DNA from 2 places in the Xanthobacter cornucopiae genome. Region 2 is predicted to be linked to the other one. Evidence: predicted binding sites of a transcription regulator. Region 2 holds the regulator's gene; the other holds the start of a gene.
The links. The regulator PhoB, encoded in region 2, activates phosphate uptake and scavenging genes when phosphate is short. The targets are predictions, from matches to a motif close to TGTCATNNANCTGTCAT.
Positions count from the first base shown of each region.

Region 1: V5F53_RS12860 (Na/Pi symporter) is a predicted target of PhoB. The motif match lies at 4,802-4,818, and genes of this name have one in related genera.

Region 1 covers NZ_CM195531.1:2,919,042-2,929,637, reverse strand. Annotated here, with positions in the region: gene V5F53_RS12890 (hypothetical protein) at 1-28, shown strand, start outside; gene V5F53_RS12885 (MFS transporter) at 25-2,013, shown strand; gene V5F53_RS12880 (ABC transporter substrate-binding protein) at 2,013-3,029, shown strand; gene V5F53_RS12875 (GNAT family protein) at 3,026-3,709, shown strand; gene V5F53_RS12870 (STAS domain-containing protein) at 3,940-4,302, shown strand; gene V5F53_RS12865 (ATP-binding protein) at 4,312-4,761, shown strand; gene V5F53_RS12860 (Na/Pi symporter) at 4,982-6,619, shown strand; gene V5F53_RS12855 (STAS domain-containing protein) at 6,609-6,911, shown strand; gene epmA (EF-P lysine aminoacylase EpmA) at 6,953-7,942, opposite strand; gene efp (elongation factor P) at 8,155-8,724, shown strand; gene V5F53_RS12840 (response regulator) at 8,987-9,397, shown strand; gene grpE (nucleotide exchange factor GrpE) at 9,593-10,219, opposite strand; gene hrcA (heat-inducible transcriptional repressor HrcA) at 10,334-10,596, opposite strand, start outside.
Region 2 covers NZ_CM195531.1:3,609,465-3,620,060, reverse strand. Annotated here, with positions in the region: gene pstS (phosphate ABC transporter substrate-binding protein PstS) at 1-1,013, shown strand, start outside; gene pstC (phosphate ABC transporter permease subunit PstC) at 1,270-2,247, shown strand; gene pstA (phosphate ABC transporter permease PstA) at 2,263-3,096, shown strand; gene pstB (phosphate ABC transporter ATP-binding protein PstB) at 3,198-4,022, shown strand; gene phoU (phosphate signaling complex protein PhoU) at 4,042-4,770, shown strand; gene phoB (phosphate regulon transcriptional regulator PhoB) at 4,844-5,545, shown strand; gene V5F53_RS15965 (GcrA family cell cycle regulator) at 5,777-6,313, opposite strand; gene V5F53_RS15960 (aspartate aminotransferase family protein) at 6,913-8,121, shown strand; gene argF (ornithine carbamoyltransferase) at 8,118-9,044, shown strand; gene V5F53_RS15950 (Hsp33 family molecular chaperone) at 9,127-10,122, shown strand; gene V5F53_RS15945 (2-hydroxychromene-2-carboxylate isomerase) at 10,296-10,596, shown strand, end outside.

The DNA of each region.
Region 1 (10,596 bases), 690 kb from region 2:
CGTCGCGAGGCGGGAGGGCGGGCGATGATCGGTCTGCGGGCGGGCATCACCATCGCCATCGCGGCGATCTTGTGCGCGGCCCTCGGCCTCATCGGCTGGGGCGCGCAGCGGGCGGCGGAGCACACCATCGTTCCCGCCATCCTGGTGAAGGCGGAAAGCGTCGGCCGCTCCGCGGCGGCGCTGGTGGAGCGGGCGGACGCGGCCGGCATTCCGCTCGACCACCTGGTCGGGGTCGCCGCCTATTTCGACGAGCTGCGCGCGGCCAATGCCGAGTTCGCCGAGTTACGCCTCAGCCTCGCCGGCGCCGGCGAGGCCGCGCGCTCCGGCAGCGCGGAGGGGCTGGGCGCGGCGACGGTGGTGCGGGTGCCGGTGACGCGGGCGGGGGCGCCGGTGGGCGAGATCGCCATCACCATCGATCCGTCGGTGGTGGGGCGGCAGGTGGCGGCGGTGCTGCTCGACGTGGCCTTCATCGGCGTGGTGGCGCTGCTGGTGGCGCTGGAACTGGTGGCGCTGGTGGTGGGCACGCGCGGCATCGAGGCGGTGGCGGCGGTGGAGCAGCGGTTGCGGGCGCTGGCCCGGGGCCGCCTCAGCCTGCACCAGAGCGGCGCCGGAACCGGCGCCGAGCCGCTGCTGGAGCCCGTGGACACCCAGGTGGCGCGCCTTGGCGCGCGCCACGCCCGGGCCCGCGCCGAGGCCGGGCAACGGGGCGACGCGGCGCTGGCCGGCCACCTCGACGCGCTGGCGGAGCGTACCGGCCTCGGCGAGGTGGTGGCCACCGAGAGCCGGCTCGCCGGCGCCATCCGCCCCGCGCTGTTCCTGTTCATGCTGGCGGAGGAACTGACCCGTCCGTTTCTGCCGCGCCTCGCCCAGGCGCTGGCGCCGGCCGGCGGCGGGCTCAGCCCCGACACGGCGGCGAGCCTGCCCATCGTCGCCTTCATGGCGGTGGTGGCGGCTTTCCAGATTCCCTTCGCCGGCCTGTCCGAACGGCTGGGCCGCCGCTCGGGCTTCGCGGCCGGGGCGCTGCTGGCGGCGGCGGGCTATGCCCTTTCGGCCGTGAGCCACGATTATGTCCTGTTCCTCGGGGCCCGGATCGTGGCCGGCGTGGGCTATGCCCTGGTGTTCGTGTCGGCGCAGGGGCATGTGGTGGATCATTCCCACGGCGCCGGGCGCAGCGCGGCGCTGGCGGTGTTCGTGCGGGCGATCATGGTGGCCTGCCTGTGCGGGCCGCCCATCGGTGGCGTGATCGCCGACCGGCTGGGGCCGTCGGCGGCGCTCGGCGCGTCGGCGGCGCTGGCCCTGGTGGCGCTGGGGGTGGTGCTGATGGTGGTGCCGCGCGGCGTTCCCCGCGCGGTTCACGCCACGCTGTCGGTGGGCGACCTGCTGCGGGCGACGCGGGCGCCGCGCCTGATGGCGCTGCTGGTGGGCTGCGCCTTTCCCGCCAAGCTGCTGTTCGCGGCGCTGTGCCTGCTGCTGGTGCCGCTGGAGCTGCAGCGCCAGGGCTATTCGGCGGCGGCCATCGGCCGCTTCCAGATGATCTATCCGCTGGTGATGGTGCTGGCGGTGCCGGTGTTCGCCGCGCTTGCCGACCGGCTGAAGGCGCGGGCGGCGTTCGTGGTGGCCGGCGGCCTGGTGTCGGGGCTGGGGGCGCTGGCGGTGCCGCTTTATCCCTCGGTGGGGCTGATCGTGTTCGCGCTGGCGATGCTGGGGCTCGGGCAGGCGCTCTCCATCGCCTCGCAATCGGCGCTGGTGGCGGACACCGCCGCCCATTCCGGCTTCAGTGCCGCCGGCGTGCTCGGCCTGTTCCGGCTGGTGGAACGGTCCGGCAACGCCGCCGGGCCGGCGGGAGCGGGCATTCTGCTGGCGGCGGCGGGTTTTTCCGTTACAACGGCGCTGATGGGCGCCGTGGTTGTGGCGGGCGCGGTGGTTTTCGCGCTATCGGGACGCCGCGCCGCCGCGCCGTCCGGCTCGCGCCGCGCCACCCGCGCGGCCACCTCCGAAGGGAGCCCCGTGTGATGGATCGCCGTACGCTTCTTTCCCTCGGCCTCGGTGCCGGCGCCGCCGGCCTTCTGGGTCGTGCCGGGCCCTCCCGCGCCGACGGCGCGTCCCGCGCGTTTCGCATCCTGATGCTGACGTTCCGCGGCGAGACCGACGTGGAGCGCGGCTTTCGCGACTATTTCGCCGCCAACGAGATCAACGTCGAATTCCTCACCAAGGACGTGGAGCGAGACGCGGCGCGGGTGCGGCCGATCCTCCAGGAGGTGTTGCCCACCTTCAAGCCGGACCTGATCTACACTTACGGGACGCCCAACACCCTGGCGGTCGTGGGCCCCTACGACGCCCCGCCCGACGCGCCGTTCGTGCGCGACATTCCGGTGGTGTTCGCGCTGGTGGCGGCGCCGGTGCAGGTGAAGATCGCGCCGTCCCTGGCCTCGTCCGGGCGCAATGTCACCGGCGCCGTGCACGTGGTGCCCACCGACGTGCAGATGCGCGCCATGCAGAGCTACAAGCCGTTCCAGAAGGTGGGGGTGATCTATTCCCCCAACGAAAAGAACTCGGTCGCCATCATCGAGGAGATGCGCGCCTTCTGCGGCGCCAGCGGCATCGAGGTGCTGGCGCAGCCGCTGGCCGTGCAGGGCACCCGCGCCACCGGCGAGGGGGTGGAGGGCTTCGTGCGCAGCCTGAAGGACCAGGGTGCCGACTGGCTGTACCTGCCGGCGGACACTTTCCTCGCCTCCATCTTCGACCGGGTCGGGCCCACCGCGCTCAAGGTGAAGCTGCCCACCTTCGGCGCCACCGAGTTCTTCCTGCGCGAGGGCGTCGGCCTGGTGGGGCTTGTCAGCCGCTACTACTCGGTCGGCCAGCTCGCCGCCTCCAAGGCGGCCGAGATCCTGACGGAGCATGTGCCGCCGCGGAACATTCCCATTGAGACGCTGCGCCGCTTCGCCCTCATCATCAACATGGGCGTGGCCAAGCAGCTTGGCATCTACCCGCCCATCGCGATGCTCAACTATGCGGAAGTGATCACGTGACCATGGCCCTCAGCGCCGCCAGCCCGGCCGTTTCGCTCCGCGCCCGCGACCTCGGCCCGGAGCATCTCGACGCGGTCGAGCATCTGCACCGCCTCGCCGTCGGCCCGGTGGCGCGGCCGGAGATCGTGAAGCCGGAGAGCCGCGCTTATTTCGAAGGCATCCTGTCGGGGCGCGGCCGCGTCGTTGGGCTGCTGGAGGGGGAGCGCCTCGTGGCCTATGGCATCCTGCAGCACGACCACACGCCCGCGGACGGTCCGCACCGCCTGCTGAAGCTGCCTGTGGAAACCGCGGTGGGGCGCCTGGCCGGGGCCTCGGTGCATCCCGACTACAGAGGCCTCGGGTTGCAGCGGCGGGTCATCGCCGAACGGGTGGCCGCGGCGCCGCCGCACATGGTGCTGTTCTCCACCGCCGCGCCGGTCAATGCGCCGAGCTGGTCGAACCTCCTGTCGGGGGGCTTTCCCATCGTCGGCATCGAGCGCTTCTTCGGCGGCTATGCGCGCTATGTGATGGTGCGCGCCGCCGCCGACCACGACCCCGACACGGCCGTGGTGGTCGATCCGCGCGACTTTCCCCGCCAGCAGACGCTGTTCGCCGATGGCTGGCGGGGCTATGCGCGCGCGGTCCTGCCGGGCGGCGAGCCTGGCGTCCTGTTCGCGCGCCCGCGCCCGCCCGGTGCCTGAAGGTGGCCCCGCGCGGGGCGGTCAACGCGGCAGGGCTCCTGACCTTTCGGCCGGGAAAACGCGCCGGGGCAACGCCCTAGCGCTTTTTGCGGTTCTTCGGCGCGGCGAAATGCTCTAGATTGCGCCGCGCGGGGTAAGCGGGAAGCCACACCGCCGCGCCGGTTGATGCGCGGTGGCTCAAATCCGGGTGGTCCAACCTGGGTGGCCCCAAGTTCGAGAGAACCGCGGACATGAAGATCGAGACCTCATCGTTGGCGCCGGACGTCCTGCTCGTCTGCCTGAGCGGCAGGCTCGACATCGCCGGAGCTGCGCAGGTGGAAGGCGAGTTCGGCGCGCAGGCGAGCAAGGCGCGCGTGGTGGTGGTGGACCTGTCGGACACACCGTTCGTCGCCTCGATCGGCATCCGCCTGCTGTTGGCCAATGCCAAGGCGCTCAGCCGGCGAAACGGCAGCATGCTGCTGTGCGGCTGCGACCCGCAGGTGGAGCGCGTGCTGCGCTCGACCGGCGTCGACCAGCTCATCGCCCTGGTGCCCTCGCGCGAGGCGGCGCTGGCCGAGGTGGGCACGATCGCGACCGGCGGCACGGCGACCTGACCGGCGGCCATGACCACGCCCCCCGCAGCCGATACCCTGATTTCTGCGCTGCGGGTCGGCGCGGACATCGCCTCCATCTCCCGGGCGACGTCCTGGCTGGCCGATCTGGCCGAGCGGGAAGGCTGGCCCGGCGCCATGCGATTCGGCCTTGAGCTGAGCCTGGAGGAGGCGCTCACCAACGTCATCTCCTACGGCTTCTCGAGCGCCACCGACGATCCCGCCATCCGCCTGGAGGCGCACCGGCTGGCGGCGGGACGGGTGGCGCTGCGTCTGATCGACAACGGCATCCCCTTCGATCCCACCACCATCGCCGAGCCCGAGGCGGTGGACAGCATCGAGGAGGCCCGGATCGGCGGCCATGGGGTGCAGCTGATGCGCCATTTCCTGGAAAGCCTCGCCTATCGGCGCGAGGGCAACGAGAACCAGCTGACCCTGGTGGCGGCGCCGGCCGCGCCGTAGGCGCGCGGCGGTGTGCCTCGATGTCCCGGTCCCTGGGCGCTGTCGCATGCCTGACATGAGTGGGTGCTAAGCACCGCCCTTTAGTTCAGCGCCGTTTCAAAGACCCTGCGCGCGTTGCGCCCGGGCCCGCACGCGTTCCGCGGCGGGCCGTCGCCGGGGCGCGCGCACGCGGGCGATGCTGGGCCCCGCGTCCGCCGATGGTGAGTTCCAGGATGATTCCATGACGATCTTGGCGGAAATCCTCGCCGGCCTCGGGCTGCTGTTCGTCGGTCTCAAGCTGTTGTCCTCCCACCTCCAGCAGGCGACCGGCCGGGGCGTGCGCCGGCTGCTGCGCGGCGCCACCCGTTCGCCCGTGGCGGGTCTGCTGTCGGGGAGCCTCGCCGGGGCGGCCACCCAGTCGAGCAATGCCGTGGCCATCATCTGCGGCAATCTGGTACGGGGCGGGGTGCTGACCACGCGGGATGCCATCGCCGTGGTGGCGGGCGGCAACGTGGGCACCGCGGCGCTGGTGTTCGTCGCCGCCTTCGATTTTCGGCTGGTGGTGCTGTATTTCCTGGCGCTGGTGGGCTTCGGCTTTCAGTTCCGGCTCGACCGCCGCCCGCCGGGCCGGGAATGGATGGGGGTCGCCCTCGGCCTCGCGCTCGCCCTGCTGGGCCTCGATTTCATCAAGCAGGGGCCGCGTGCTCTGGACCCGGCGGCGCTGTCGGCCCTGGCCGGGGGGCTCGATGTCGGGCTGGCGCCGCTGGTCGGCTTCGCTGCCGGGCTCGCGGCGGCGGCGCTCAGCCAGTCCTCGTCCACGCCTACCATCCTGGTGCTGGCGCTGCTCCAGTCGGGGATGATGGGGCTCGACACCGCCTTCTTCGTGGTGGTGGGGGCGAACCTCGGCTCCGGGCTCGCCACGCTCATCGCCGCCGGCGGGCTGGAGGGCACCGGCCGGCAGCTGTGCTATGTCCATATCCTGGTCAAGGGCCTGGGCTGCCTGCTGATGCTGGCGCTCTGGGGGGGCGTGGCGCTGGCGGGGGCCGATCCGGAGGGCGGGCTCGCCGGCCTCGGTGGAGGGCAGGCCTCGGTCGCCATCTCGCTGCTGTTCCTGGCCCTGCAGGTGGCCGGCGCGGTGCCGGTGGCCATGGCGCGCGGCTGGACCGAGGCGGTGGCCATCCACTTCAGTCCGCCCACCCTGGAGGATGGGGCCTCCCGGCCCCGCTACATCCACGACCGCGCGCTGGAGGCGCCCGCCACCGCCCTCGATCTGTCGGACCGGGAGATCCGCCGGCTGATCCAGCTGCTGCCGACGCTGCTGCCGGATCTGGACATGGCCGAGGCCGGAGGCGCCGGCGAGCGGCTTGCCCTGTGGCGCGGCGCCGCCGCCATCGCCGCCGCCACCGACCAGTTCCTGTCCGATCTCATCGGCCGCGCCATGGAACGCGAGAGCCTCGACATCGCCCTCGGCCAGCAGGGGCTGATGGAGCTGATCCGCCTGCTGCAGGACACGCTGCATGATCTCGCGGAGGTGGTGGAAAGCTACGACGCGGTGCCGCAGCTCGCCTTCAACCTGTCCGAATCGCTGCGGACGATCGTGCTGTCCCTGGCCGACGCCGACAATCCCGACGACTATGAGGTGATCGCCGCCCTCACCGCCGATCGCAGCGAGTTGCTCAACCGCATCCGCCGGGGCCTGGTGGGCGCCTCGCTGGGGAGCGGCGAGGATGCACGGCGCCTCCTGCTCGCCACCAGCCTGTTCGAGCGCGCCACCTGGCTGATCCGCCGGATCGCCGTGGCGTTGCGCCCTGCGGCGAATGACGATAAGCCGGGGGACCAAACGGTGTCCGCGGAGCGGAAAGACATCCATGCACATTGAGCGTGAACAGGTTGATGGCGAGGTGCACCTGAAGGTGGCCGGGCGGCTCGACACCCCCAATGCCAAGCCGTTCGAGACCAGCCTGATGGAAGTGGTCTCCGTGACCGGCGGTCCCATCGTCGTCAATCTCGCCGGGGTGGACTATGTCTCCTCCTCCGGCCTCAGGGCCCTGCTGGTGGCCGGCAAGGCCATGCGCAACGCCAAGCGGCGGCTGGCTCTCACCTCCCTCCAGCCGCAGATCCGCGAGGTGTTCGACATCTCCGGCTTCTCGACCCTGTTCGAGATTTCCTGACCGGCGCGCGGCCGCGCCGGCAACCTTCCCGGTGGTCGTGCTCAGGGCATCGCCACCGGCGCCCACAGTACGTCCTCGATTCGCCGGGCGCCCGCCGCCAGCATCACCAGCCGGTCGAAGCCCATGGCGCAGCCCGCCGCGTCCGGCATCTGTCCCAGCGCCGCGAGAAAGTCCTCGTCCAGCGGATAGCGTTCGCCATAGAGGCGCTCCTTGAGCGCCATCTCATGGTCGAAGCGCCGGCGCTGCTCCTCGGGATCGGTCAGCTCGCCGAAGGCGTTAGCCAGCTCCAGGCCGCACGCATACAGCTCGAACCGCTCGGCGAAGCGGGGATCGTCCGGCTTCGGCCGCGCCAGTGCCGCCTCGCTCAAGGGGTAGTCGCACAGGAAGGTGGGTCGGCCCCGGCCGAGATGGGGCTCGACGCGCTCCACCAGCACTTTCGAGAAGATGTCCGCCCAGCCGTCGTCGGCGGCCACGCGGATGCCCGCCGCCCGCGCCGCCGCCGCCAGCGCCGCCGGATCGGCGGGGGCGCCGGGCGCGGGCAGGGTCGCGGGCAGATCGATGCCGGCATGCCGCGCGAAGGCCTCCGTGAGGGTCAGCCGTTCCGGCTCTGCGAACGGATCGCACACGCTGCCGCGATAGGTGAAGCCATCGACGCCACCGACGTGGGCGGCCAGCCGCAGCAGCTCGGTGCAGTCGGTCATGAGCTGGGCATAGGAAACGCCTGCCCGGTACCACTCCAGCATGGTGAATTCGGGATGGTGCGCCGGGCCGCGCTCGCCATTGCGGAACACGCGGGCCAGCTCGAACAGGCGCGGCTCGCCCGCGGCCAGCAGCTTCTTGGCGGTGAATTCCGGCGAGGTGCGCAGGTGCAGCGTGGCGCGGCGTCCATCGGGCGCGATCAGCTCGGTGGCGAAGGCGTGCAGGTGCGCTTCATTGCCCGGCGACACCTGGAGCACCGGCGTTTCCACCTCGACGAAGTCGCGGTCGAGGAAAAAGGCCCGGGTGGCGGCCGTGATCCGGCTCCGCGCCATGAGGAAGGGGCGCCGATCGGCATGGACCTCGCGGTCCCACCAGGGACTTTGGCCGGAACCAGATACCAATTTCACGGAGAAACGTCCTTCGCAAATGGGTTTGCGCGCCCGAAACCCCGCCGCGAGGGTGGCGCTCGGCGCGAAGATGGGTATGGTGCGGCCCGACGAAGATAAGCGGCACGCCGCCGCGTGAAGTTCAAGGAAGACGCGACGTGGTCAAGGTCATCGCCAGCTCCCTGCGCAAAGGCAATGTGGTCGATATCGACGACAAGCTCTATGTGGTGCTCACCGCCGAGAACATCCATCCCGGCAAGGGCACGCCGGTCACGCAGCTCGACATGCGCCGGATTTCCGATGGCGTGAAGATCTCGGAGCGTTATCGCACCACCGAGCAGGTGGAGCGCGCCTTCGTGGAAGATCGCCCCCATACCTTCCTGTATGAGGATTCGGAGGGCTACACCTTCATGAATCCCGAGAATTTCGAGCAGGTCACGGTCCCCAAGGACGTGATGGGCGACCTGGCGGTCTATCTGCAGGAAGGCATGGAATGCATGCTCTCCACCCATAACGGCAACCCCATCGCCATCGAGCTGCCGGCGCGGGTGACGCTGGAGATCGTGGACACCGAGCCGACCGTGAAGGGGCAGACCGCCTCCTCGTCCTACAAGCCGGCCAGGCTCTCCAATGGCGTGCGCACCATGGTGCCGCCGCACATTGCCGCCGGCACCCGCGTGGTCATCATGACCGCCGACGCCTCCTATGTGGAGCGCGCCAAGGACTGAGGAGGTCGCCCTCCCGCCGCATCCGCCTCCGCCGCGCCGGCGCGCCATGTCGTGCCGGGCGGCATCCTTCGCCTAAAGGTGGAGGGAACTTTCGCCATCGCCGCCCGTTCATCGGGAAAACGGCCGAAGCCGGTCCACAGCCCGCTGACGAATGATCTTCGTCGGCGGATACCGTCCAAGGTCGATGAGATGCCCCCGGATGCGCCCGCGCCGCCGGAGGGCCGGCAAAAGGCATGGGGCGATGGATCTTTCAGGATTGCGGGTGCTTGTCGTCGAAGACGAGTTCCTGGTGGCCCTGGGGCTGGGCGGCGATCTGCGGGCGCTGGGATGCGAGGTGGTGGGGCCGGTGGCCAGCCTGTCGGCGGCCATGGCGGCGGCCCGCCGGGAAGAGCTGGACGCGGCGCTGCTCGATGTCGCCCTGGGTGGAGAAACCGTGTTTCCCGCCGCCGCGGTGCTGGCGGCGCGGGCCGTGCCCTTCGTTTTCTGCTCCGCCTTCACCGGTCGCGAGCGCATGCCGCGCGAGTTCGCCGACCGGCCGCGGGTGTCGAAGCCATTTACGGGCTCCATCGTCGCCGCCGCCCTTGCCAAAGTGCTGGACCATCCGGCGCGCACGTCTGAGCCGGCGCGGTTCGCGGGTTTCGGCACCCTCGCGGCGGCCCGGGACCGGGCTTGAACCGTCCCGGAGCTCACACCCGTTCCATCCCGTGCACGGCCGCATGAGCGGGGCCTTGTCGGGTTCCATCATATCGCCCCGCGAAGGCCCGGAGGGCCACTGCGCGGGCGAGGGCCTCCGGCGGCGCCCGTCGCCCTCCGGCGCGAGCCCTGCCAGGGTTCGCGCCGGGCGCCGATCCTGCCCGTCGGGGTGTCGTCAGGCCTCGTCCTGGGGCTTGGCCTCGACCGGGGCCTCGGCCTTCGGGCCGCCGCGGGCCACGCCCACCAGGGCCGGGCGCAGCACCCGCTCGCCGATGACGTAGCCGGCCTGCACCACCTGCACCACCGTGCCGGCCGGCACCGAGGGGTCCGGCACCTCGAACATGGCCTGATGCAGGTTGGGGTCGAACTTCTCGCCGCGCGGCTCGATGCGGCGGATCTTGTGCTTTTCCAGCGCCTGGCCGAGGCCGCGCTCGGTGATCTCGATGCCTTCCAGCAGCGCCTTCACCGGACCTTCCGCCTTGTCCTTGGTCTCGTCGTCCACCGCCACCAGGGCGCGGGAGAGATCGTCGGCCACGGTCAGGATGTCGCGGGCGAAGGAGGCGATGCCATAGACCTTGGCGTCGGCGATCTCCTTGTCGGCGCGGCGGCGCACGTTCTCCGCCTCGGCGAAGGCGCGCAGGTACTTGTCCTTCAGCCCGGCGATCTCCGCTTCCAGGCGCTCTTTTTCCGCCTGGAGCGAGGGCTGTCCATTGGCTTCGGCGGCATCCGGCGTCCCCGCCGGGTTGAAGGCCGTGTCCTCGATCCCGTCGCCGGTCTCGGGCGCGCGCGTCTGCTCGCTCATCCGGTCTTTCCTTTTTGGCTGGATTTACGCCCCCGATGGGGCCTGCCGTGAGTCACACGGCATATCGGAGCCCGCCGCGCAAAAATCAAGCCTGCGCGATCAGATGTGGTCCCCTCAGGCGCTGTCGCCGCCCGGCGCGCCCAGCACCCGGCTCACCAGGCGTGCGGTGTAGTCCACCATGGGCACGATGCGCCCGTAGTTGAGCCGGGTCGGGCCGATCACGCCCAGCACGCCCACCACCCGGCCCTGGCCGTCGCGATAGGGGGCGACGATGGTCGAGGAGCCGGACAGGGAGAACAGGCGGTTCTCGGAGCCGATGAAGATGCGCAGCGCCTGCGCCTCCTCGGCGCGGCCCAGCAGGTCCACCACCTCGCTCT
Region 2 (10,596 bases):
TCGCCGTGGCCGGCATGATGTTCGCCGGCAGCGCTCAGGCCGTCGATTTTACCGGCGCTGGCGCCTCCTTCCCGGCGCCCGTCTACCAATCCTGGGGCGCGAAGTTCAAGGAGAAGACCGGCAACGCGCTGAACTACCAGTCCATCGGCTCGGGCGGCGGTCAGAACCAGATCATCAACCGCACCGTGGACTTCGGCGCCTCCGACGCCACCGTGCCGGGCGAGAAGCTCGCCGCCAGCAAGCTGCTGCAATTCCCCACCGTGATCGGCTCGGTGGTCGCCACCGTCAACCTCGACGGCATCGCCACCAACCAGCTCAAGCTGACCGGCGCGGTGCTGGCCGACATCTATCTCGGCAAGATCACCAAGTGGGACGACAAGGTCATCGCCGATCTCAATCCCGGCGTGAAGCTGCCGTCGCAGGCCATCGTTCCGGTGTATCGCTCGGATTCCTCGGGCACCACCGCCATCTTCACCTCCTACCTCTCGGCCGTGAGCCCCGAGTGGAAGTCCAAGGTCGGCTCGGCCACCTCGGTGCAGTGGCCGGTCGGCGCTGGCGCCAAGGGCAATGAGGGCGTCACCGGCAACGTGAAGAACACCAAGGGTGGCGTGGGCTACGTGGAGTTCATCTACGCCGCCGCGAACAACCTGGTGGTCACCCAGCTCCAGAACAAGGCTGGCAAGTTCGTGTCGCCGGAGACCAAGGCGTTCGAGGCCGCCGCCGCCGCCGCCGACTGGGACAATGCGAAGGACTTCGCCGCGTCCATGATCGACGCTCCGGCCGAGGCTGCCTGGCCGATCGTCAGCCCCACTTACGTGCTGCTGCCCAAGGACCCCAAGAACGTCGAGACCTCGCGCGTGACCATGGAGTTCTTCTCCTGGGCCTACGGCAAGGAAGGCCGTGAGATCGCTGAGAAGCTGCATTACATCCCGCTGCCGGAAGCGGTGGTGAAGCGGGTCGAGGAAGCCTTCCGCAAGGAAATCCTGACCCCCGAAGGCAAGCCGGTGCGCTGATCCGCGTGTTCTGACGAAGGTTATCCCTGTCCGCGCCAGGCGCGGGCAGGGACAGGCGACGGGGCGCGGTCGTGCTGGTCCGCCGTGTCGCCATCCGCCGCCGGGCTCCGGTCCGGCGCGGCAGGTTCCGGCGGGTCGCCTGCGGGCGCGGCCGGGCGCGGACCGGCACGGAAAATGTCATGCGGCCCGGCATTCGGGGGCGCAGCTGTGTGGTTGCAACTCAGGGCGCGCCGGGGTGCGCGGGGATGGGCATCAGATGGACGCGACGATGGACGGTATGGGGACGGCTCCGGTCGAGCCCATCAGCAAGGCGAAGGGCACGGGCAGGATCTCCGATCCGGTCTTCGTCGCCCTGCTGTGGGCGAGCGGCATCTTCGTCCTGATCCTGCTTGGCCTCATCATCGCCGAGCTGTTCTCCGGCGGCCTGCCGGCGCTTCAGCACTTCGGTATCGACTTCATCTGGACCGCCAGCTGGAACCCGGTGACCGAGAATTACGGCGCCCTGGTGATGATCTACGGCACGCTGTTCAGCGCCGTGATCGCCGTCGTGGTGGCGCTGCCCCTGTCGTTCGGCATCGCCTTTTTCCTGACCGAGATCGCGCCCCAGCAGCTCAAGCGGCCGGTCGGCGTGGCGGTGCAGCTGCTCGCCGCGGTGCCTTCCATCATCTACGGCATGTGGGGCTTCTTCGTGATCGTGCCGCTGATGGCGGCCTATGTGCAGCCTCCGTTGATCGACACCCTGGGCCAGCTGCCGGTGCTCGGCCTCCTGTTCCAGGGGCCGCCGCTGGGCTCCGGCATGCTCACCGCCGGCCTCATCCTGGCGGTGATGATCCTGCCCTTCATCACGGCCATGTTCGTGGAGACGCTGGAATCGGTTCCCGCCATGCTGAAGGAATCCGCCTACGGCGTCGGCGCCACCACCTACGAGGTGTACAAGAACGTGTCGGTGCCCTACGGCCGCACGGCCATGGTGGGCGCCATCATGCTTGGTCTCGGCCGCGCCCTGGGTGAAACCATGGCGGTCACCTTCGTGATCGGCAATGCCACGCGCCTGTCGGCCTCCCTGTTCGCGCCCGGCGCCACCATCGCCTCCACCATCGCCAACGAATTTCCTGAGGCGCCGCTCGGCTCGCTGAAGCTCACCTCGCTGCTGCAGCTCGGCTTCATCCTGTTCGTCATCTCGTTCATCGTGCTGGCTCTGTCCCGGGCGCTCGTGCGCTCGCGGATGGACTGAGCCGGGGGGACCACAATGGCTTCGCTCGCCGCCCGCCGCGCCAAGGACAATCTGGTCAAGGCCCTGTCCACGGGCTTCGCGGTCTTCGCTCTGTTCCTGCTCGCCTGGATCCTGTGGACCCTGCTCGCCCGCGGCCTGCCGGCGCTCAGCCTCACGGTGTTCACCAATGTCACCGCCCCTCCCGGGCAGAGTGGCGGTCTCGCCAACGCCATCATCGGCTCGCTGATCCAGGTCGGCATCGCGGTGGCCATTGGCGCGCCCATCGGCATCTTCGCCGGGACCTTCCTGGCAGAGAACGGCCGCGGCACGCGGATTGCCTCCGCCACCCGGTTCGTGAACGACATCCTGCTGTCGGCCCCCTCGATCCTGGTCGGCCTGTTCATCTATACCCTGCTGGTGGTGCCGCTGGGCGGCTTCTCCGGCTGGGCCGGCGCGCTGGCGCTCGCCATCCTGGTGATCCCGGTGGTGGTGCGCACCACCGAGGACATGCTGAACCTGGTGCCGGTGGGCCTGCGCGAGGCCGCCTTCGCCCTCGGCGCGCCCCAGTGGAAGGTGGTGATGTTCATCACCTGGCGGGCGGCGCGGGCCGGCATCGTCACCGGCCTGCTGCTCGCCATCGCCCGTGCGGCGGGCGAAACGGCGCCGTTGCTGTTCACCTCGCTCGGCAACAACTCCATGTCGCTGGATCTCAGCAAGCCCATGGCCAGCCTGCCGGTGGCGATCTACCAGTATGCCGGCAGCCCGTTCGATGACTGGGTGGCCCTGGCCTGGGCCGGCGCGCTGCTGATCACGGTGGGCGTGCTGGTGCTCAACGTGGCCTCGCGCCTGGTGCTGTCGCGCGGCCACTGACCTGGGCGCGCCGCCGATGCCGCCCGGCGCCCTTGGCGCCGGGTCACAGAACATCTCCAGCCCGGCTGGCTCCGGGACATCCAATTTCAAGTGAGGCTCAGATGACGTCTGCGGTCGATCCCACCCTCAGCATCGCCACTTCGGTCGCGGCCCGGCCGGACACGCCGCCGGCGCCGGTCAAGCTCAAGGTGGAGAACCTGCAATTCTACTATGGCCAGGGCCATGCGCTGAAGAACATCAATTTCGATATTCCCGAGAAGCGCGTGACCGCCATGATCGGCCCGTCGGGCTGCGGCAAGTCCACGCTGCTGCGCGTGTTCAACCGCATGTACGACCTCTATCCCGGCCAGCGCGCCGAGGGGCAGGTGCTGTTCGATGGCGTGAACATCATCGGCAAGGAGCTGGACTCCACCGTGGTGCGCACCCGCATCGGCATGGTGTTCCAGAAGCCGACGCCCTTCCCCATGTCCATCTATGACAACATCGCCTTCGGCGTGAAGCTGCACGAGCGGCTGAACAAGGCGCAGATGGACGAGCGCGTCGAATGGTGCCTGCGCAAGGCGGCCATCTGGGACGAAACCAAGGATCGCCTGCACACGTCGGCGCTGGGCATGTCCGGCGGCCAGCAGCAGCGCCTGTGCATCGCTCGCACCATCGCGGTGAAGCCCGAAGTGATCCTGCTCGACGAGCCGACCTCGGCGCTGGATCCCATCTCCACCTCGAAGATCGAGGACCTCATCGACGAGCTGAAGCGCGACTTCACCATCGTCATCGTCACCCATAACATGCAGCAGGCGGCGCGCTGCGCCGACAATACCGCCTTCTTCTATCTCGGCGAACTGATCGAAGTGGCGCCTTCGGACGTGATCTTCACCAATCCGAAGGAAATCAAGACCCGCGATTACATCACCGGCCGCTTCGGCTGAGGGGAGAGGAATGCTTCAGATGCCCGACCATACCGTGACGTCGTTCGACGTCGAGCTCAAGGAAATCGGCCGCAAGGTCGTGGAGATGGGAGGCCAGGCCGAGCGCCTGGTGGCGGACAGCGTCACCGCCCTCATCAAGCGCGACGCGGTGCTGGCCCAGAAGGTGGTGGGTCTCGACGCCGTTGTCGACCAGGTGCAGCGGGACATCGAGGACAAGGCGGTGCTGGTCATCGCCAAGCGCCAGCCGGTGGCCTCCGACCTGCGCGAGATCGTGGCCGCGATCCGCATCGCCAACGACATCGAGCGCATCGGTGACCTGGCCAAGAACGTCGGCAAGCGCGTCATCGCCATCGAGGGCGAGTACCATCCGCAGCAGCTGGTGCGCGGCGTGGAGCACATGTCGGAACTCGTGCTGGAGCAGCTCAAGGAGGTACTCGACGCCTATGCCGGCCGCAACGAGGCCAAGGCGCTGGACGTGTGGGGCCGCGACGACGCCATCGACACCATGTACACTTCGCTGTTCCGCGAGCTTCTGACCTATATGATGGAAGATCCGCGCAACATCTCGGTGTGCACGCATCTCCTGTTCTGCGCCAAGAATATCGAGCGCATGGGGGATCATGCGACAAACATCGCCGAGGTCGTATACTACATGGTCACCGGACAGGTGCTGCCCGAAAGCCGGCCGAAGGCCGATGCATCGAGCGATACCACCGTGGCCTTCCCCGGCCGCACGGTACAGGGCTGACACGGGGCCGCTGGAGCGGCCACCGCCGATCCGGCGGCTCGACGATAGGGGTGTGGGACATGGGTGAAGTTCTGTGCCGGCGCGCATTCTGATCGTCGAGGACGAGGAGCCTCTGACCCTCCTGCTTCGGTACAACCTGGAGTCGGAGGGCTATGCGGTCGAGAATGTCGGGCGCGGCGACGATGCCGAGACGCGACTGCGGGAGAGCGTGCCGGATCTGGTCATCCTCGACTGGATGCTGCCGGGCCTGTCGGGCATCGAATTGTGCCGGCGCCTGCGGACCCGGCCGGAGACCGAGCGCCTCCCCGTCATCATGCTGACGGCACGCGGAGAGGAGACCGAGCGGGTGCGCGGTCTGGCGACCGGCGCCGACGATTATGTGGTCAAGCCGTTCTCTGTGCCGGAGCTGGTGGCGCGGGTGCGGGCCCTGTTGCGGCGGGCCAAGCCCGAGCACGTGGCGACCCTGTTGCGGGCCGGCGACATCGAGCTGGACCGGGAGACCCATCGGGTGCACCGGGCCGGGCGCGAGGTGCATCTCGGTCCGACCGAGTTCCGCTTGCTGGAATTCCTGATGCAGAGCCCCGGCCGGGTGTTCTCGCGGGAGCAACTGCTGGATGGGGTGTGGGGCCAGGACGTCTATATCGACGAGCGCACGGTGGACGTGCACGTCGGCCGCCTGCGCAAGGCCATCAACCGTGGTCGCCAGTCGGACCCGATCCGCACCGTGCGGGGGGCGGGCTACTCGTTCAACGAGATGTTCGCACGCGCCCATTGATGGCGCGGCCGTCCGGGCGCGGCCGTCGACGGGACCGCCGAGTGTTCCGTGCCCTGGGCGAGGAGGCGGGCCGGCGGATGCGATGGCCCCCCGACGGCGCGGTGTCTTTGCCATTCGGTGAGGGTCTAGACGAAAACGGCCGCGGGCGATGTCGCCTGCGGCCGTCTTGGTATGCCTCCCGCCCTTCAGAGCGACGCGGCCGCAGCTGCGTCGCTCCGAAGCCGACGGGTCTCAAAGATAGGCGAGGCGCCGGTCGCGCCGCCGGTCCTGGACCGGCTGGTAGGCAATGCGGGCGTGCTGGGTGCAATAGGGCATGCCCGGATTGCTTTTCGCGCCGCAGAAGTAAAAGCTCTCCGTCCCGGGCTCGCCCAGGGGCCAGCGGCAGGTGCTTTCGGTCAGGTTCATGATGGTGCAACGCTGCGCCATCGGCACCACATTGCCGCTCACCTGCGGAACCGGAGCCGGAGCGGGAGCCTCCTCCGGCAGGTCGTCGAATTCCGCCGCGAGCGCAGTGTTGCCCTGCGTGGCCGGGCGCTGCGGACGCGACGGGTCGCGGGGCGCCTCGGGACGTCCGCCGGGCCGCGTCTGCTGCTGGGGGCGGGTCGGCGCGGTTGCCGTCTTGGCCCGGCCCGACAGGCCGAGCCGATGCACCTTGCCGATCACCGCGTTGCGGGTGATGTCTCCAAGTTCATTCGCAATCTGGCTCGCGGAGAGGCCTTCGCTCCAGAGCTTCTTCAAGAGTTCGACGCGCTCGTCATTCCAGCTCATCGCTCTTCTCCAATTTGCCGCATCTTGCCGGCGCCGGCTCAATGCGGCGCCGCGTCGACACCTCACCGGCAGCACCGCCATGCTGCCGCAGATGTCCCGGACTCCCTTCCCGAGCCCTCATGCGCCGCGCATGGGGAAGGTTAACAACCCATAGGTCCCAGGAAGCTTGATCGCACGAGATATCGTAGGCGATGGAGGCTACGCTACAATATGGGCTTTCGGCGCGACAGAGTCGGTTAACATTCGCCGGTCGTTTTCCCCAGATCGTTGCCCGTCTGCACCATTTCGCGCGGGAGCTTCCGGCGTGGTGCTCTGATCGGTTGACCTCGCGCGCGCGATCATTAGTATGATCTTCGTCGGGCCGCTCCCCCCGCTGGGGCGGCCCTTTTTAATTCTCGCCTGCCCGGACCCCTGTTCAGGGATCTTGACGGTCCCTGGGTCGAGGTGTCCGGTTGTCCCGCACGACGCGGGGCGCCCCAAGGGCCGATCGCGCGGGGGAAGTCTCTTTTCCCACGAGACCTTGGCTCGCAACCAGGAGTGGAGGCGTCGTTCGCGCCCGGTGGTTCGTCGCCGGGCGGACGCGTTTTCAGGAGGATCACGTGATCACCGCCGTTCTGCCGACCTATGCGCGCATCGACCTCGAGTTCGAGCGGGGAGAGGGCTGCTGGCTCGTCACGACGGACGGGCGACGTTTCCTGGATTTCACCGCCGGCATCGCGGTGAACGTGCTCGGCCACGCCCACCCCTATCTGGTGGAGGCCCTGAGCGCTCAGGCGCAGAAGCTCTGGCACACCTCGAACCTGTTCCGTATTCCCGGTGGCGAGGCCCTGGCCGCGCGCCTGTCCGCAGTCACCTTCGCGGATACCATGTTCTTCACCAATTCCGGTGCGGAAGCGCTGGAGTGCGCCATCAAGATGGCGCGGAAATACCAGTTCGCGAACGGTAATCCTGAGAAGAACCGCATCATCACCTTCCAGGGCGCGTTCCATGGCCGGACGCTGGCGACCATTTCCGCCGGCGGAAATGCCAAGTATCTGGAAGGTTTCGAGCCGGCGCTGCCGGGCTTCGATCAGGTTCCGTTCGGGGACCTCGATGCGGTCAAGGCGGCGGTCACGCCTTATACCGGCGCCATCCTCCTGGAGCCGGTGCAGGGCGAAGGTGGCGTGCGGGTGCCACCCGACAGCTTCCTGAAGGGGCTGCGCGCGCTCGCCGACGAGAAGGGCCTGCTGCTGGTGCTGGACGAGGTGCAATCCGGTGTCGGTCGCACCGGCAAGCTGTTCGCCCACGAATGGTCCGGCGTCACCCCCGACATCATGGCGGTGGCCAAGGGCATCGGCGGCGGCTTCCCGATGGGGGCATGCCTTGCCACCGAGAACGCGGCCAAGGGCATGACCTTGGGGACGCATGGCTCGACCTATGGCGGCAATCCGCTCGCCATGGCGGTGGGTAATGCGGTGCTGGACCTGGTTCTGGCGGAGGGCTTCCTTGATCATGTGAACGCCATTTCCTCCCGGCTCCAGCAGAAGCTCGGGGCGGTGGTGGCGAGCCATCCCGCGGTGCTGGAGGAGGTGCGCGGGCAGGGCCTGCTGCTCGGCCTCAAGGCGCGGGTTCCCGCCGGCGACCTGGTGACGGCCCTGCGGGACGAAGGGCTGCTCGCCCCCGGCGCGGCCGATAACGTGGTGCGGCTGCTGCCGCCGCTGGTGGTCTCGGAGGCGGAGGCGGACTTGGCCGTGGAGAAGATCGAGGCCGCGTGTGTGCGGCTGGAGGCGGGCCTGGCTCTTGCTCCGGTCAAGGGAGCTGCGGAATGACGGGGAATGGCGTGCGTCATTTTCTCGACCTGTCGGAGATCCCGGCGGCCGAGCTGCGCCGGGTGCTGGAGGTCTCCAAGGAACTGAAGGCCAGGCGCAAGGCGGGGGAGGCGGAACGCCCCCTTGCCGGCAAGACCCTGGCCATGGTGTTCGACAAGCCCTCCACGCGCACCCGTGTGTCGTTCGATGTCGCCATGCGGCAGCTCGGCGGCGAGACCATCATGCTCACCGGCCAGGAAATGCAGCTCGGGCGCGGCGAGACCATCGCCGATACCGCCCGGGTGCTGTCGCGGTTCGTGGACGCCATCATGATCCGCATCCTGGATCATGATGATCTGCTGGAACTGGCGAATTTCGCCACAGTGCCGGTCATCAACGGCCTCACCCGCATCTCCCATCCCTGTCAGGTGATGGCGGACGTGCTCACGTTCGAGGAGCACCGCGGCCCGATCCAGGGGCGGCAGGTAGCCTGGACCGGCGACGCCAACAATGTGCTCGCGTCCTGGGTGCATGCCGCGGAGCGCTTCGATTTCTCCATGAAGGTGGCGACGCCCAAGGAGCTCGGCCCGCGCCAGCAGCTCAAGGATTTCGTCAAGCGCACCAAGGCCAAGGTCACCTTCATGCGGGACCCGGAGGAGGCGGTGGAGGGGGTGGACTGCGTCCTCACCGACACCTGGGTGTCGATGGGCGACAAGGAGGCCGAGCGGCGCCACAATCTCTTGAAGCCCTATCAGGTGAACGCCGCCCTCATGGCGCGCGCCGACAAGGACGCCATCTTCATGCACTGCCTGCCGGCCCACCGTGGCGAGGAAGTGACCACGGAGGTGATGGACGGGCCGCAGTCGGTGGTGTTCGATGAGGCCGAGAACCGCCTGCATGCCCAGAAGGGCATTCTGGCGTGGTGCTTCCACGCGGCGGGCTGACGGACGGCGCGTCTCTCGGACGGACAGGATCGTGGCGGCCGGCAGGCGTTCCGGCCCCGCGCAACGGGTGAAGGAGAGGCGCATGGGCAAGGAGCGCTCGCGCGGCGCCGGCGCCGCGACGCAGGACGACGTGGTGACCGCCTTCCAGGTGGACGCCCTGGATCTGAGGGGGCGCATCGTCCGCCTCGGGCCCACCCTCGATGCGGTGCTGGCGCACCATGACTATCCCCCGGCGGTGAAGCGCGTGGTGGGCGAGGCGGTGGCGCTGGCGGTGCTGCTGGGCTCGTCGCTCAAGTTCGAGGGCCGCTTCATTCTCCAGACCCAGACCGACGGTCCGGTGAACATGGTGGTGGCGGATTTCGTGAGCCCGGACAAGATCCGCGCCTACGCTCGCTACGACACGGACGCGCTGGCCGAGGCGCAACGGCGCAACGCCACCGCGCCGGCGGCGCTGCTCGGGCGCGGCCACCTGGCCATGACCATCGACCAGGGCCTGTCCGCCAATCGCTACCAGGGGGTGGTGGCGCTGAACGGTGAGGGCCTGGAGGCGGCGGCGCACGAATATTTCCAGCAATCGGAGCAGATCCCCACCCGGGTGCGCCTCGCCGTGGGCGAGGAGATGCGGGCCGGCGGGGGCGCCTCCTCCTGGCGGGCCGGCGGCCTCCTGGCCCAGTTCCTGCCCGACGACCCCTCCCGTGCCCGCATGGCCGACATGGCGCCGGGCGATGCGCCGGAGGGCACGGCAGGGCATACGCTGGACGAGGACGACGCCTGGGTGGAGGCGCGCTCCCTGGTGGCGACGCTGGAGGACGTGGAGCTGGTCGACAAGGACCTGGCCAGCGAGCGGTTGCTGTATCGCCTGTTCCACGAACGCGGGGTGCGGGTGTACGAGCCACTGGCCATGGGCGCCCATTGTTCCTGCTCGCGCGAAAGGGTGGCCGGGGTGCTGGCCTCCTTCTCCGCCGATGACCGGCGCGGCATGATCCAGGACGACGGCAAGGTTTCCGTCACCTGCGAGTTCTGCGGCCGCACCTATGGCTTTGAGGCCGAGGAGGTCTTGGGACACGCGGACTCCTGATCCGGCCCGGGCCGAGTCCCGGCGCCTCCTGCAGGTTGCCGCGCCGGTGGCGCTGGGGGGACTCCTAAGGGGGCATCAAACAGGGGAAGCGGGGCGGCGCGGGAGCATGTATTCTGGCGCCGGGTCCCGCCGCGATGAGGTGGGCCGCCCTCTCTTTTCAAGGGACTGCCCCGTTGTCCGAGATCATCTGCTATTTCAGCCCGCAATCCGGCTATGCCTATCTGGGGCATGAGCGCCTGCGCGCCGTGGCGCGCGCGGCCGGCGCCAGCATCCTCTGGCGACCGGTGGACATCCTCCAGGTGTTTGCCGCCGGTGGTTCCACCGCACCGGCCAAGCAATCGCCCCAGCGCAATGCCTATCGCAAGCTCGACATTGTGCGCTGGGCCGCCCGCGCCGGCCTTCCCATCAATACCGAGCCGGCGTTCTGGCCCACCGATACCCTGCCGGCCTGCCGGCTGATCGCCGCCGCGCAGC